3 regions of the Cobetia sp. 3AK genome follow, and region 3 is predicted to be linked to each of the others. Evidence: predicted binding sites of a transcription regulator. Region 3 holds the regulator's gene; each other region holds the start of a gene.
What was found. The regulator sigma-54, encoded in region 3, starts transcription at its own class of promoters, with help from an activator protein. The targets are predictions, from matches to a motif close to TGGCACNNNNNTTGCTNT.

Region 1 (4,193 bases), on a different contig from region 3:
CGCTTTCGGTCGCCATGCGGGTATGGCCGATGATGTGGCTGCCCTGCATGCCCTTGAGACCATAGAGGCTGGCGATATGGGCCGGCAGGCCCACTGCCTTGAGGATTTCGATGCTCTGCCCCACGCTCAATACGCGAATCTGCGGGGCACTGTCGGCAAGCCAGCTGCGCACGGCACTCTCTTCCCCGGCGATCTTGAATACCGCGACACTGGCATTGCTGAACCAGTCCGCCACCGTGCCGACCTGCTCGCCCAGGCCCTTGGCGATCGCGTCCCAATCCTCATCGACACCATCGCTTTGCAGCGTCAGCTTGATGCCAGCGTCAAATTCGTCGCCATAAATGGCGAAGCCAGCGCTGTCCGGGCCGCGATCGGTCATCGCGATCAACATCGGCTCGAACAGCTCCCCCAGGCGCGACTCCAGCGCCGGGTTCTTGAGATAAAGCCCTACGATTCCACACATGGTGATGTCCTCTCACGGGCAGGAGGCGACTCCTGCCTGGTGTCTTGAGCGTGGTGGTGACAGTGGCGACCCTCGTCTGACATGACCCGCGAGATCCGCGAGCGCCGCCGGATGAGATCAGAAGAATTCGGCGTAGCGTTTGACTTCCCACTCACTGACCTGGGCGTTGTAGTCCCGCCATTCCTCGCGCTTGAGGCGCATGAACTCGGCGCAGATCCCCTCGCCCAGGCTCTCGCGCAGAATGCTGTCCGCCTCGAGCGCATCGATGGCCAGCGAGAGATTCTGCGGCAGCGTCTCGATGCCCTTCTCGGCGCATTCGCTCGGGGTCAGCGAGTAGAGATTGATGTTGTGGGGCGTGCCCGGATCCAGCTTGCGCGCCACGCCATCCAGCCCCGCGGCGATGATGGCGGCGTGCACGAGATAGGGGTTGCAGCCGGCGTCCGGCAGGCGGAACTCGAGGCGACCGTAGGGCACACGCACCATGGCCGAGCGGTTGTTGTCCCCGTAGGCGATGAAGACCGGCGCCCAGGTCGCGCCGCTGGTGCTGCCGCCGCCGACTAGACGCTTGTAGGAATTGACGGTCGGCGCGGCAAAGGCACACAGCGCCGGGGCATGCGCCAGCAGACCGCCGAGGAAGTGATACGCCAGCGGCGACAGGCCCATGCCCTGGGAATCGGAGTCATCGCCAAACAGATTGCGGCCGGTGTCATCACACACGGACAGGTGGAAGTGCATGCCGTTGCCCGGGCGGTCCGCCAGGGGCTTGGGCATGAAGGAGCACACCATGCCCAGATCATTGGCGATCTCGCCGGCAGCCATGCGCACGAAGGTGAAGCGGTCTGCCGAGGTCAGCGCATCGCTGTAGGTGTAGTTGATCTCGAACTGGCCATTGGCGTCCTCGTGATCGATCTGATAGACGTCGAAGTCCACCGCCTGCAGCGATTCGACCAGACGCTCGAGGAATTCACGCGAACGTGACAGGCCCTTGTAGTCGTAGCAGGGCTTGGCGAGGGTATCGCTCTCATCCACCGGCAACAGCTCACCCGCTTCCCCCCGGCGGAACAGCGAGAATTCCGGCTCCAGCCCAGTATTGAGCGTCCAGCCCTTCTCCTTCAGGCGCTCCAGCTGCTTGAGCAGTACCACACGGCTGTCGTTGGCGAACGGTTGCCCATTGACGTAGCCATCACAGGCCATGCGCGCATAGCCCGGCTGCCACGGCACCAGGCACAGCGAGTCCAGATCCCCCCGCGCCATGAAGTCCGGCCCCTCCGGCGACATGCCGAGACCACTGACGGCGAAGCCGGCAAAGCCGGCGCCCTTCTCGACCACATCCATCAGGCAATTGGCCGGCACGGACTTGGTCTTGGCAGCGCCATGAATATCCACGAACTGCGCCAGCAAGTAGCGAATATCGTGATCCTTGATGAACTGTTGCGCCTTTTCGGGTGACATCTGGGTTTCCTCTGAGAGCGGACCGGGTTCCATCTCCCTCGACACTGTCTGCCACCCCGGGAAACCTGACCCCTTGTGGTGACACGCCACGCCAAGATAGCGGATGAAACGAGTTTTTGTGATTCCTGCTGGTCAACTTTATTTCCCTCAAAGAAAAGCATGCAGCATGCCATTTCGCCAGCTGCCGCCCAGAACTTTTCATCAACCTCCTGTTTTGCATGGGAATTTATTTTCCGAGCTCGTTTTACCCCACAGAAAACGCCAGGTGACCCTGAGTAAATTCCTGCCCGTTTCTCGAAATAGGCATCATTTCGGTGCCCAGAACTCCCTCTTCGCACCAGCATGACGCAAAGCGCTGATATTCACGCCCGAATTCGTGCTGCCAATCGCCGCCTGACTCGCTCAAGGGTTGCCGTGGCCATGGCCTTTGACGGAATTGGCAAGCCCCTTGCTTAACCATGAGGAATGTTTCTTTCCTTTCAAGAATCGACACTCATGCGATCAGGCAAGGCAAGCAGCAGGCACAAGCCCTTGTGAAGCGCCTGAAGAGGCGCCTGAAGAGGCAACAGAACAACAACACCTCCTGCGGCGAATGCGCGTCTTGCGCGCCATCTCCGCCGGCACCAGCAGGACTACGGCACCACCCACTTACGCTAGGCAGCACGACTCACAGGAGAAAGGGACGCATGGCGAATTCATGGCGCATCTCGGCATTGGCCGAACAACACCGCAAGCTGGGCGCGGAGCTGGAAGACTGGAATGGCATGGGCACTGCCTGGAATTACGCCGTCTCGGACACGGCCGATGACCACGAGACCATCCGCACCCGCGCCGGTCTGATGGATGTCTCGGGGCTCAAGAAGATCCACTGCAATGGCCCGCACGCCCAGGCCGTGCTGGATTACGTCACCACGCGGGACATGTCCAAGCTGTATCCAGGCAAATCGGTGTACGCCAGCGTCTTGAATGAGGCCGGCAAGTTCGTCGACGACTGCATCGTCTATTGTCTGGCGCCGAACTCCTACCTCGTGGTGCACGGCACGGGCACCGCGAATGAAATGCTGGCCAAGAGTGCCCTGGGGCGCGCCGTCAGCCTGACCTTCGATGACGACATGCATGACATGTCACTGCAGGGGCCGGTCGCGGTGGATTTTCTGGAGCGTCATGTGCCGGGCATCCGTGAGCTGCGTTACTTCCACCATCTGCAGACCCAGCTGTTCGGCTACCACGTGATGATCTCGCGCACCGGCTACACCGGCGAGCGTGGCTACGAGATCTTCTGCAAGGCCAAGGACGCTCCCTCTCTGTGGGAACAGATTCTCGAAGATGGCGCCGACATGGGCATCAAGCCGTGCAGCTTCGGCACCCTTGACTGGCTGCGGGTCGAGAGCCACCTGCTGTTCTACCCGGCGGACAATTCCGAAACCTACCCGTATCCCGACCAGCCGGTGGGCGACACCCTGTGGGAGCTGGGCCTGGACTTCACCGTCTCCCCGGGCAAGACCGAATTCCGTGGCGCCAGCGAACACTTCGCGCTGCAGGGCAAGGAGCGCGTCAAGGTCTATGGCGTGCTGTTGGACTCGAAAGACGTCGCCCAGATCGGTGACAAGATCTACGCCGACGGCAAGTGTGTCGGTGTCATCACCCAAGGCATGTACTCGCGCCTGAGCGATCGCTCCATGGCACTGGCGCGTCTCGAACCCGGCTATGCCGAGCATGGCACCCCGCTGACCCTCAAGACCGGCACTGACGGAGAGACCAGCCTCTCGGCCATCAGCCATTCCCTGCCCTTCGATGACCCGGAAAAGGCCAAGCGACTGGCTCGCGGCTGAGCACACGCACCATGTCGGACACTGCAAGACCTGCAGTGATAACCGGGTGAAGTGTCAGGACGCATTGCGAACGCAAGACGCAAGAGGCCTCCTCGACGTGACGTCGAGGAGGCCTCTTGCCTCACACCCAGGCCAGGTGATTGAAAAGGACTCTCGAAAGGTACTCCCGCCCCCTTGGCAGACATCAAGGATGAGGGTTGACGGCAAAGTTGGTAATGTCACGCCATACCCCGCCCGCGAGCCGATGCGCCGCATGCCTCACAAGGACATGCAGTGTCCTCGCCGGCCATCCCCTTCCCATTGCCACCCTCTCCGCTACAGGAGTCATCATGCCGCGAAAATCCCCCGCTCCCTCCGAGAAGTCGGAACAGGACAGCTCCGACACTCTGCCCCGTGAACCAGCGACCGACCCCGCTGCGCAGTCAGAGAGGAAAGACACCATCACG
Region 2 (4,193 bases), on a different contig from region 3:
TCCGGCACCGCGGACTGCACCCGATTCCAGCTCGGAATGAAGGGCTTGTCACGCGGGTTGTCGAGGAAGGCGCTGCCGGCATCCATGATGTTGGCGGCGAACAGCTCCACTGCCGCTTCCTCGCTGTGACGATCCACCGTCAGGCCATTCATGACGGCGTCGTTGTAATAGGTCTCGATCAGATCCAGCGCGATGCGATAGTAGGTCGCCTTGATGGTGCGGAAAGTCTCGCCATGGATCTCGACCCCCAGCGTCGCCAGCTTGCGATACATGGCCTTGGCGATATCCAGACTCATGCGATTGAGGCCGCCCAGCGCATCTTCCTCGGACAGCGGCTGATGCTTGTGATCATAGGCATCGGCGATGTCCACCTGGCACAGACGCTTGGTGGAATAGTTGCGATGCACCTCGGACAGCACGCCGATCTCCAGCCCCCAGTCGCTGGGGATGCGAATGTCCGCCAGCACGTCGGTGCGCATCGAGAACTCACCGGACAGCGGATAACGATAGCTGTCGAGATAATCCAGATACGGCAGCGGGCCATAGACCTTCTTGAGCGCACGGATCAACGGCGTGACCATCAGACGTGCCACGCGCCCATTGAGCTTGCCCTGAGCGATGCGCGAATAGTAGCCCTTGCAGAATTCGTAGTTGAACTGCGGATGGGCGACCGGGTAGATCAGACGCGCCAGCAGGCCGCGATCATAGGTGACGATATCGCAGTCATGCAGTGCCACCGCCTCGGCGATGCCTGATGACTGCACGTAACCGGAGCAATACCAGACGTTGCGCCCCTTGCCGGCCTCCATCGGTGCCAGACCATGCTCGGTCAGCTCTTCATCCAGTGCACGCAGGCGCGGCCCGTCGTTCCACAGGATACGGTGATGCTGTGGCAGGTGAGAGAAGAACTCCTTGGCATGCTCGAACTGGTCGCGGTCGGCACGATCCAGCCCGATCACGATCTCGCTGAGATACGGCACCTGCGCCAGCTCATCGACGATGTGCTTGAGCGCGGGGCCTTCCAGCTCGGAATACAGCGAGGGCAGAATCAGGCTCATCGGCCGCTTGCGGGAGAAGCGCATCAGATCCGCTTCAAGGTCCTCCACCGGACGGTCGGTCAGGTTATGGAAGTTGGTGATGATGCCATTCTGGTAAAAATCGCTCATGTCAGCTCCTTGTCATACCGAAGACACGCATCAGGCAGGCGTCAGGCGCGCAGGCCTCTGGATGTCCATTCTTCCGGCTGGCCATTGGCCAGCCAGTGACGTAATCCCTCGACCCATCCCTGCGGCCCGGGGTGATTGGCGCGAAAACAGCGGCGTTCATCCGCCAGTAGCGGATACTCGGCAAGCTCCCGATCGCGCTGTGAGGTATCACCGACGCCGGGGATCAGGACAGCGTTGTCGACCGCGGCCAGCAATGGCAGGTCATTGGCGCCATCACCGAAGCCCAGTGTCCAGGGACGCACCCGCTCACAGAGCCGGTAGCGCGCGATCAGATAGCGCGCCGCCACCCCCTTGTCAGTGTCGCCCGTCACATGATGGAAACGCCCGCCCCGCGTCAGCTTGAGGCCATGGCTGGCCAGGCGCGTGCGGAACTCCTCGAGGCGCTCCGGCGCGTCCTGCCATACCAGCGGTTCACTGGCATCACGCTCCCCCGCCAGCGCCGCATCCGCCTCTCCCAGCCCCGTCAGCTCGCTGATTCTTGCCACCGACATCGCGGCAAAGCCTTCAAAGGCGAATTCCTCGCTCAGTCCCTCCAGCACCTCGAGAATCGCGCGGCGCGGCATGGCCACCGCGATACGGCACAGGCCGTGCGCATCCGGGGCACTGGCCTCCTCCAGTGGATAGGCACTGAGCCAGGAGGCCGGCAGCGCCACGACGCCTCCGTTCTCGGCGATCCAGGGCTGACCCGCCAGCCCCAGCGAGCGCATCAAGGGCGTGAGTTCAGCCGCGGTCTTGGAGGTATTGGGCACGACCCAGGCGCCGCGAGCACGCAGGCGGGTCAGCCAGCTGCGCGCCGGACCCGGCGAGTAATCGTGATGGTCCAGCAGCGAGCCATCCAGGTCGGTCAGCAACAACAGCGGTGCTTGAGTCTCTGACATGTGAACTCTCCTCATGAAGTGCTGCAGCGTGCCAGGCATCCCCGCGGTGCGGTCTCGTTGCGCCAGGCAAGCCTGCCAAGAGCATTGCAGGGAATGTGCCAAGATGGTGCAGTCGCAATGACAGTCTGGCCTCTCAACTCTCAACTCTGATTCACCGCCGGCTTGCTTGCACCAACAATGAGCACAAATCCCCTGATGCATGTCGCGTCGCCACATTGCAGCGCAAACCTGTCGTCACGAACGACGACGCCCTCGCATCTGCGAGGGCGTCGAGTCTTCGGCCATCAGCAACATCTGTTGAGACTAGACCAGCCACAGTGACAGTTGCGGCCACAGCAGCAACATCGCCAGCACGCACAGCTGGATGGCGATGAACGGCAGCAGCGAGACGAAGATATCCTTGAGACTGATGCCTTCCGGTGCCACGCCTTTCAGATAGAAGGCGGCAGGCCCGAAGGGAGGCGACAGGAAGGACACCTGCATGTTGACCGCGAACAGCACGCCGAACCATACCGGGTCATAGCCGAGCTGAACGATGATCGGCACGAAGATCGGCAGGGTCAGCATCGCGATGCCGATCCAGTCGAGGAACAGACCCAGCAGCAGCAGGATCGCCATCATCACCATGATGATCGCCAGTGGCGGGATATCGAGGCCGAGAATCATGCTCGACACGAAGCGGTTGCCGCCCATCAGGTTGTAGACCCCGACCAGCGCCGCCGCCCCGATACCGATCCAGATGATCATGCCGCAGGTGTTCATGGTCTGGGACAGCGCACGCTGCATCAGGGTGATGGAGAATTCACCCCGCAGCATCACCGCCACCAGCACGCCGAAGCTGCCCATCGCCGCTGCCTCCGTCACCGAGGCCACCCCGCCATAGATGGAACCCAGCACCAGTCCCGCGATGATCGCCGGCACGCCGACGGCCTTGAGCAGCTCACGCTTGCTCTGGAAGCTGGCACGCCGTTCCTCCTCGGGCATCACCGGCCCCAGCGCGGGATTGCGCAGGCAGCGGATCAGCACATAGAGGATATAGCTTGCCATCAGCACGATGGCCGGGGTGATCGCCGCGGTGAACAGATCGGCAATCGACTGGTTGGCGATCAGGCCATAGATGATCAGCACGATGGAGGGCGGCATCATGGTGCCCAGCGAGCCCCCGGCACACACCACGCCGATGGCGATGTGCTTGTCATAGCCGAGCCGGAGCATCTGCGGCAGCGCCAGAATCCCCAGCAGCACGATCTCGCCGCCGATGATGCCGGACATCGCCGCCAGGAAGAACGCCACCACGATGGTCTGGATCGCCACGCCGCCGGGCAGGCGTCCGGCCATCACGCGCATGGCATTGAACAGGTCCTTGGCGATGCCGGAGCGATCCAGCAGCGAGGCCATCAACACGAACATCGGCACCGCCACCAGCGAATACTCGGTGACGAAGCCATAGACACGACTGGTGACCAGCGGCAGCGCCATCGGGCCGAACCAGCCGAAGGTGTAGGCCAGCGCGACCAGGCCGGTGACGAAGGCCAGCGGCAGGCCGGTGACCAGCAGCGCGAAGATGCCGCCGACCAGCAGCATGGTAGCCGTTGCGATATCCATCAGCACTGCTCCTTGTCTGACGTGGTACGCGTCTCTTGTGCCGGGTGGGCAGCGGCGTCACTTTCCCCTTCGGGCGGACGGGGAGAGAAGAAGGTCTGGTAGAGATGCCACAGCGCCTGCAGGGTCATCACCGCCAGCGCGAACAGGATCACCCCCTTGGTCAGCGCCGGAAACGGCGGGTTCCACGAGGTACCGGAGCGCTCCAGCTGCCATTCGCCCAGCGGGCTGTGCGAGGCGCGCCAGAACATGACCCAGCCTGCGTAACTCATCGCCATGCAGAACACGAGCGTCATCACGTCATTGAAGCAGTCCAGCACGTAGCGAAAGCGCGTGCCGACCAGGTCGTAGAGCACACGCACGCGAATGTGGCGGTTGTTGGCCAGCGCCGCCGGCCCGCCCAGCGCGAAGCTGGTCGCGACCAGGAAGATCACCGTCTCGTGGACCCAGGAGGTCGGCGAGTCGAGGCCATAGCGCATCACCACCT
Region 3 (4,193 bases):
CATGGCGATCCTCGAGACGCGCAAGGATCTGGATCGCAACGGACGCAAGGCACGCCTGGAGGAGCTGCTCAACGAGTTCAGCATCACGCATATTCGTGACAGTGCCGGCATGAGCCTTTCCGGCGGGGAGCGCCGCCGCGTGGAGATCGCTCGCGCACTGGCCACCGAGCCAGACTTCGTGCTGCTAGATGAGCCGTTTGCCGGCGTGGACCCCATCTCGGTGGGCGAGATCAAGAGCATCGTGCGCCAGCTGCGTGACCGCGGCATCGGGGTGCTGATCACCGACCACAACGTGCGCGAGACACTCGACATCTGCGATACCGCCTACATCGTGGGCGATGGTCAGATCATCGCGCATGGCGACGCCGACACCATCCTCGCCAACCAGCAGGTGCGTGATGTCTACCTGGGCCATGAGTTCAAGCTCTAGCCCGAGAGTGCCGTCAGCCTGGTGAGAGCCGTCAGCCTGACGAGAGCCGTCCGACCTCTTCTGCTCTCACCAGCACCCTCCAGCACCCGCCACTTCCTGCTTCACTGTCGGGGCCTCGTTCCCCGCCCCCTCACGCAAGCGCCTCGACATGCGCTTGCGTGATCTCCCCGTGAACCTTCCTGCTCTGCCACACCTCACTCGAATGCATGACGTCCATACCACCTTGGTGGCAACATGGCATGCAAGTTGCTTGAATATTCTCGACTGCCCCTTGTCAGTGCCCCGACCCACGGTATAGCGTAGATGCACGTTCCTTTGCCGTGAATGACAGACCCCATGAAACCCACCTTGCAGCTTCGACTCGGCACTTCCCTGACCATGACCCCGCAACTTCAGCAAGCGATCCAGCTGCTGCAGTTGTCGACGCTGGACCTGCGTCAGGAGATACAGCAGGCGCTCGAGTCAAACCCCATGCTGGAGCTTGACGAGGAATACGAGTCGCTGGATGTCGCGGAGACACAGGACAAGAGCGAGATCTCCACCTCCGAGACCAACAGCGAGATTCCTGAAGAATACCCTCTCGACAGTGACTGGTCGGACCTCTACCAGGATCACGCAGGCAGCCTGACCAGTTCCGGCAGCGGAAGCTCGAGCGAGGACGGGCCGGACTTCGATCGCAACACCAGTGTCGAAAGCCTGCAGGACCATCTGCGCTGGCAGCTGGCGATGACGGACCTCGATGCGCGTGAACGCCAGATGGCGGAGAGTCTGATCGATGCGGTGGATGGGGCCGGCTACCTGAGCATGAGCCTGGACGAACTGGTCGATGGCCTGCGAGGTCAGGGACTGCCCGGCCTCAAGGCGTCGGAACTCGAGCAGGTCCTGCTGCGCCTTCAGCAGTTCGATCCCACCGGTGTGTTCGCTCGAGACCTGCGGGAATGCCTGCTGCTTCAGCTGGCCCTGCTGCCGGACGATCTGCCACTGCTGGCCCAGGCCCGCCGTCTGGTGCGGCAATTCCTCGAGGCACTGGGCAATGACGATCGCAAGCTGCTCAAGCGTCGCCTGAGCCTGGATGATGATGAGCTGGATCACGTCATTCGTCTGGTACGGGCGCTCGACCCGCGCCCAGCGTCCGCCTGGGGCGAGCCTGCCAGTGATTACGTCATCCCGGACCTGCTGGTCCGTCATACGCGTCACGGCTGGCAGGTCGAGCTCAACCCGGAAGCGCTGCCCAAGCTGCGTATCCAGCCGGAATATGCCGCCCTCATCAAGCGGGCCGACAAGTCCGCGGACAACACCTTCCTCAAGGACAATCTTCAGGAAGCCCGCTGGCTGATGAAGAGCCTGTCCTCACGCAACGACACCCTGCTCAAGGTGGGCCGCGAGATCATGGCGCGCCAGATCGACTTCCTCGAGCAGGGGGAAGAAGGCATGAAGCCGCTGATCCTCGCCAACATCGCGGAAGTGGTCGAGATGCACGAATCCACCATCTCGCGGGTGACCACCCAGAAATATATCCACACCCCGAGAGGCGTGTTCGAACTCAAGTTCTTCTTCTCGAGTCAGGTGGGTGGCAGCGGCAACGGTGACGCGCACTCCAGCACCGCGATCCGCGCGCGCATTCGCAAGCTGATCTCGGAAGAACCGGCGCGCAAGCCATTGTCCGACTCACGCCTGGTGGATCTGCTGGCCAGTGATGGCATCGAGGTAGCGCGCCGGACGGTCGCCAAGTATCGCGAGGCCATGGGCATCCCCTCCTCCAGCGAGCGCAAGCGCTTGGCGTGAGTCTCGATAACGGATACCCGCAAGCCAGCGGGCTCCACACGTCGGAGCGCTGAAGCTCGCCCCCTTGCACCTGCCATCCTGGCATCATCTGCCAATCGGTCGTCTGAATACCGGTTGGCAATGCCTGTCCTTGCGACTGCGTGAGTGACTTCACGCCCCCAATTGCCTATTTTTCCTGCCACTTTTCTCCAGAGTGCTTTCTTTTTCCCTCACATCCCACGGACAGATAGCCAGGGGTCGCCACCGACTCCTGCCACACGAACGTCGACGTAAATGCTGACATTGGCCACAAACGGCCGGTTTCTCGAGCCCCATTCCGTCCGTGATGCGAGGCGATGCTCATGAAGAACCTGCTGATATCCCTCGCTGGGTTGAAGACAAGCCTTGCCCCACGATGCAGCGCAGCGTTGATCTTTGTTCAAAGCTTGGGCATTGTCGGGGTAGACGCTCGGTACACCGGCACCGCCGCTCTCGCCAGCAGATGATCGCCACGAGACCATGGCCGGAGTCAGAAAGTGGCCGCGCGTTCAATCAGGGTTTGCTCGCAGTCAAAAAGGGTTACAATTCAAAGGCAACCCGCTGGATAAAGGAGCGTGTCCATGCAAGTGAATATCACCGGGCATCATGTGGAACTCACCGATCCTCTCCGCGATTATGTCAACGAGAAGCTCGCTCGCCTCGAACGGCATTACGACAACATCACCAATGTTCAGGTGACACTGTCGATCGAGAAGGAACGCCAACAAGCTGCCTGCACCCTGCACGCCGCTGGCGCCGACCTCCATGCCCTGGCAGAAGACCCCAACATGTACGCTGCCATCGACGCGCTCGCCGACAAGCTGGACCGCCAGCTGGTCAAACACAAGGAAAAGTCCCAGGCTCGCTCTCAGGGCACCGGGACCCGTTGACCTTCTGCCATGACACTTGATCAGATTCTTCCCCCCGAGCGCACGCTCTACGGCGTCCCCGGGGGGAGCAAGAAGCGGGTGCTGGAATTCTTCAGCACCTTCATTGCTCAGAACATTCCCAGCCTGGACAGCCAGGAAGTCTTCTCGCGCCTGATCGGGCGCGAGAGACTGGGTTCGACGGGTATCGGCCACGGCGTGGCCGTGCCACATGCACGCAGTCCACACTGCAAGACCCCCATCGCGGCGTTCATGAAGCTCGGTGACCCCATCGACTTTGACGCCATCGATGGCGAACCCATCGATCTGCTGTTCGTGCTGCTGGTCCCCGAGGAGGCAGATGACACCCATCTCACTCTGCTCGGCCAGGTGGCGGAACTGCTCAACTCGCCCACCAACCGGGCAGCATTGCGCCAGGCAGACAGTCAGCGAGCATTGTTCGATGCCCTGACCTCGGCCATCGCCGAATTGCCGGCGCGCTGAACCTGCAAGCCCGGACTCGCTCCGGGCTTGTCGCTGACTGGCCTCAGGCACCCTCCGCTTTCACCTCATGCTGACCTCGCCCTGGGAGAGCACTCCATGAAGATCGTGATCATCAGTGGTCGCTCCGGTTCCGGCAAATCGATTGCCCTCCAGGCGCTGGAAGACATTGGCTACTATGCCATCGACAATCTGCCCGGCATGCTGCTGGCACCATTGGTCGAGCAGCTGGAAAAGGACAGCCCCACCCGCCGGCGCATCGCGGTCTCCATTGACGCGCGCAACCTCCCCGATGCCCTGAGTCGCTTCCCTGAACTGCTCGACAGCGTTCGTCAGAGCGGCATGGATGTGCAGGTCGTCTACCTGACCACGGACTCCCGTGTCCTGCTCGAACGCTATTCCGCGACCCGCCGCCGTCATCCGCTGACCCGCGACAATGACCGCACGCTGGCCGAGGCCATCGAGATCGAGCAGCAGACACTGGCCCCGATTCGTCAGAAGGCGGATCTGGTCATCGACTCGACCAACCTCAGCGTGCATGACCTGCGCTCGCGCATCACCGAACAGGTCGCACAGCACAGCTCTCGTCATCT

Region 1: the regulator sigma-54 is predicted to act here: its motif matches at 2,070-2,087, upstream of glnT (type III glutamate--ammonia ligase).
Region 2: the regulator sigma-54 is predicted to act here: its motif matches at 2,188-2,205, upstream of QD228_RS04040 (HAD-IIB family hydrolase).

The regions. Positions count from the first base shown of each region.
Region 1 is NZ_JARWKR010000008.1:13,918-18,110, reverse strand. It holds gene QD228_RS12345 (glutamine amidotransferase family protein) at 1-463, opposite strand, end outside; gene glnT (type III glutamate--ammonia ligase) at 581-1,915, opposite strand; gene QD228_RS12335 (aminomethyltransferase family protein) at 2,602-3,747, shown strand; gene QD228_RS12330 (XRE family transcriptional regulator) at 4,077-4,193, shown strand, end outside.
Region 2 is NZ_JARWKR010000002.1:361,206-365,398, reverse strand. It holds gene QD228_RS04045 (glycosyl transferase) at 1-1,166, opposite strand, end outside; gene QD228_RS04040 (HAD-IIB family hydrolase) at 1,208-2,104, opposite strand; gene QD228_RS04035 (TRAP transporter large permease subunit) at 2,408-3,709, opposite strand; gene QD228_RS04030 (TRAP transporter small permease) at 3,709-4,193, opposite strand, start outside.
Region 3 is NZ_JARWKR010000001.1:471,021-475,213, forward strand. It holds gene lptB (LPS export ABC transporter ATP-binding protein) at 1-430, shown strand, start outside; gene QD228_RS02055 (RNA polymerase factor sigma-54) at 767-2,215, shown strand; gene raiA (ribosome-associated translation inhibitor RaiA) at 2,815-3,123, shown strand; gene QD228_RS02065 (PTS sugar transporter subunit IIA) at 3,133-3,603, shown strand; gene rapZ (RNase adapter RapZ) at 3,700-4,193, shown strand, end outside.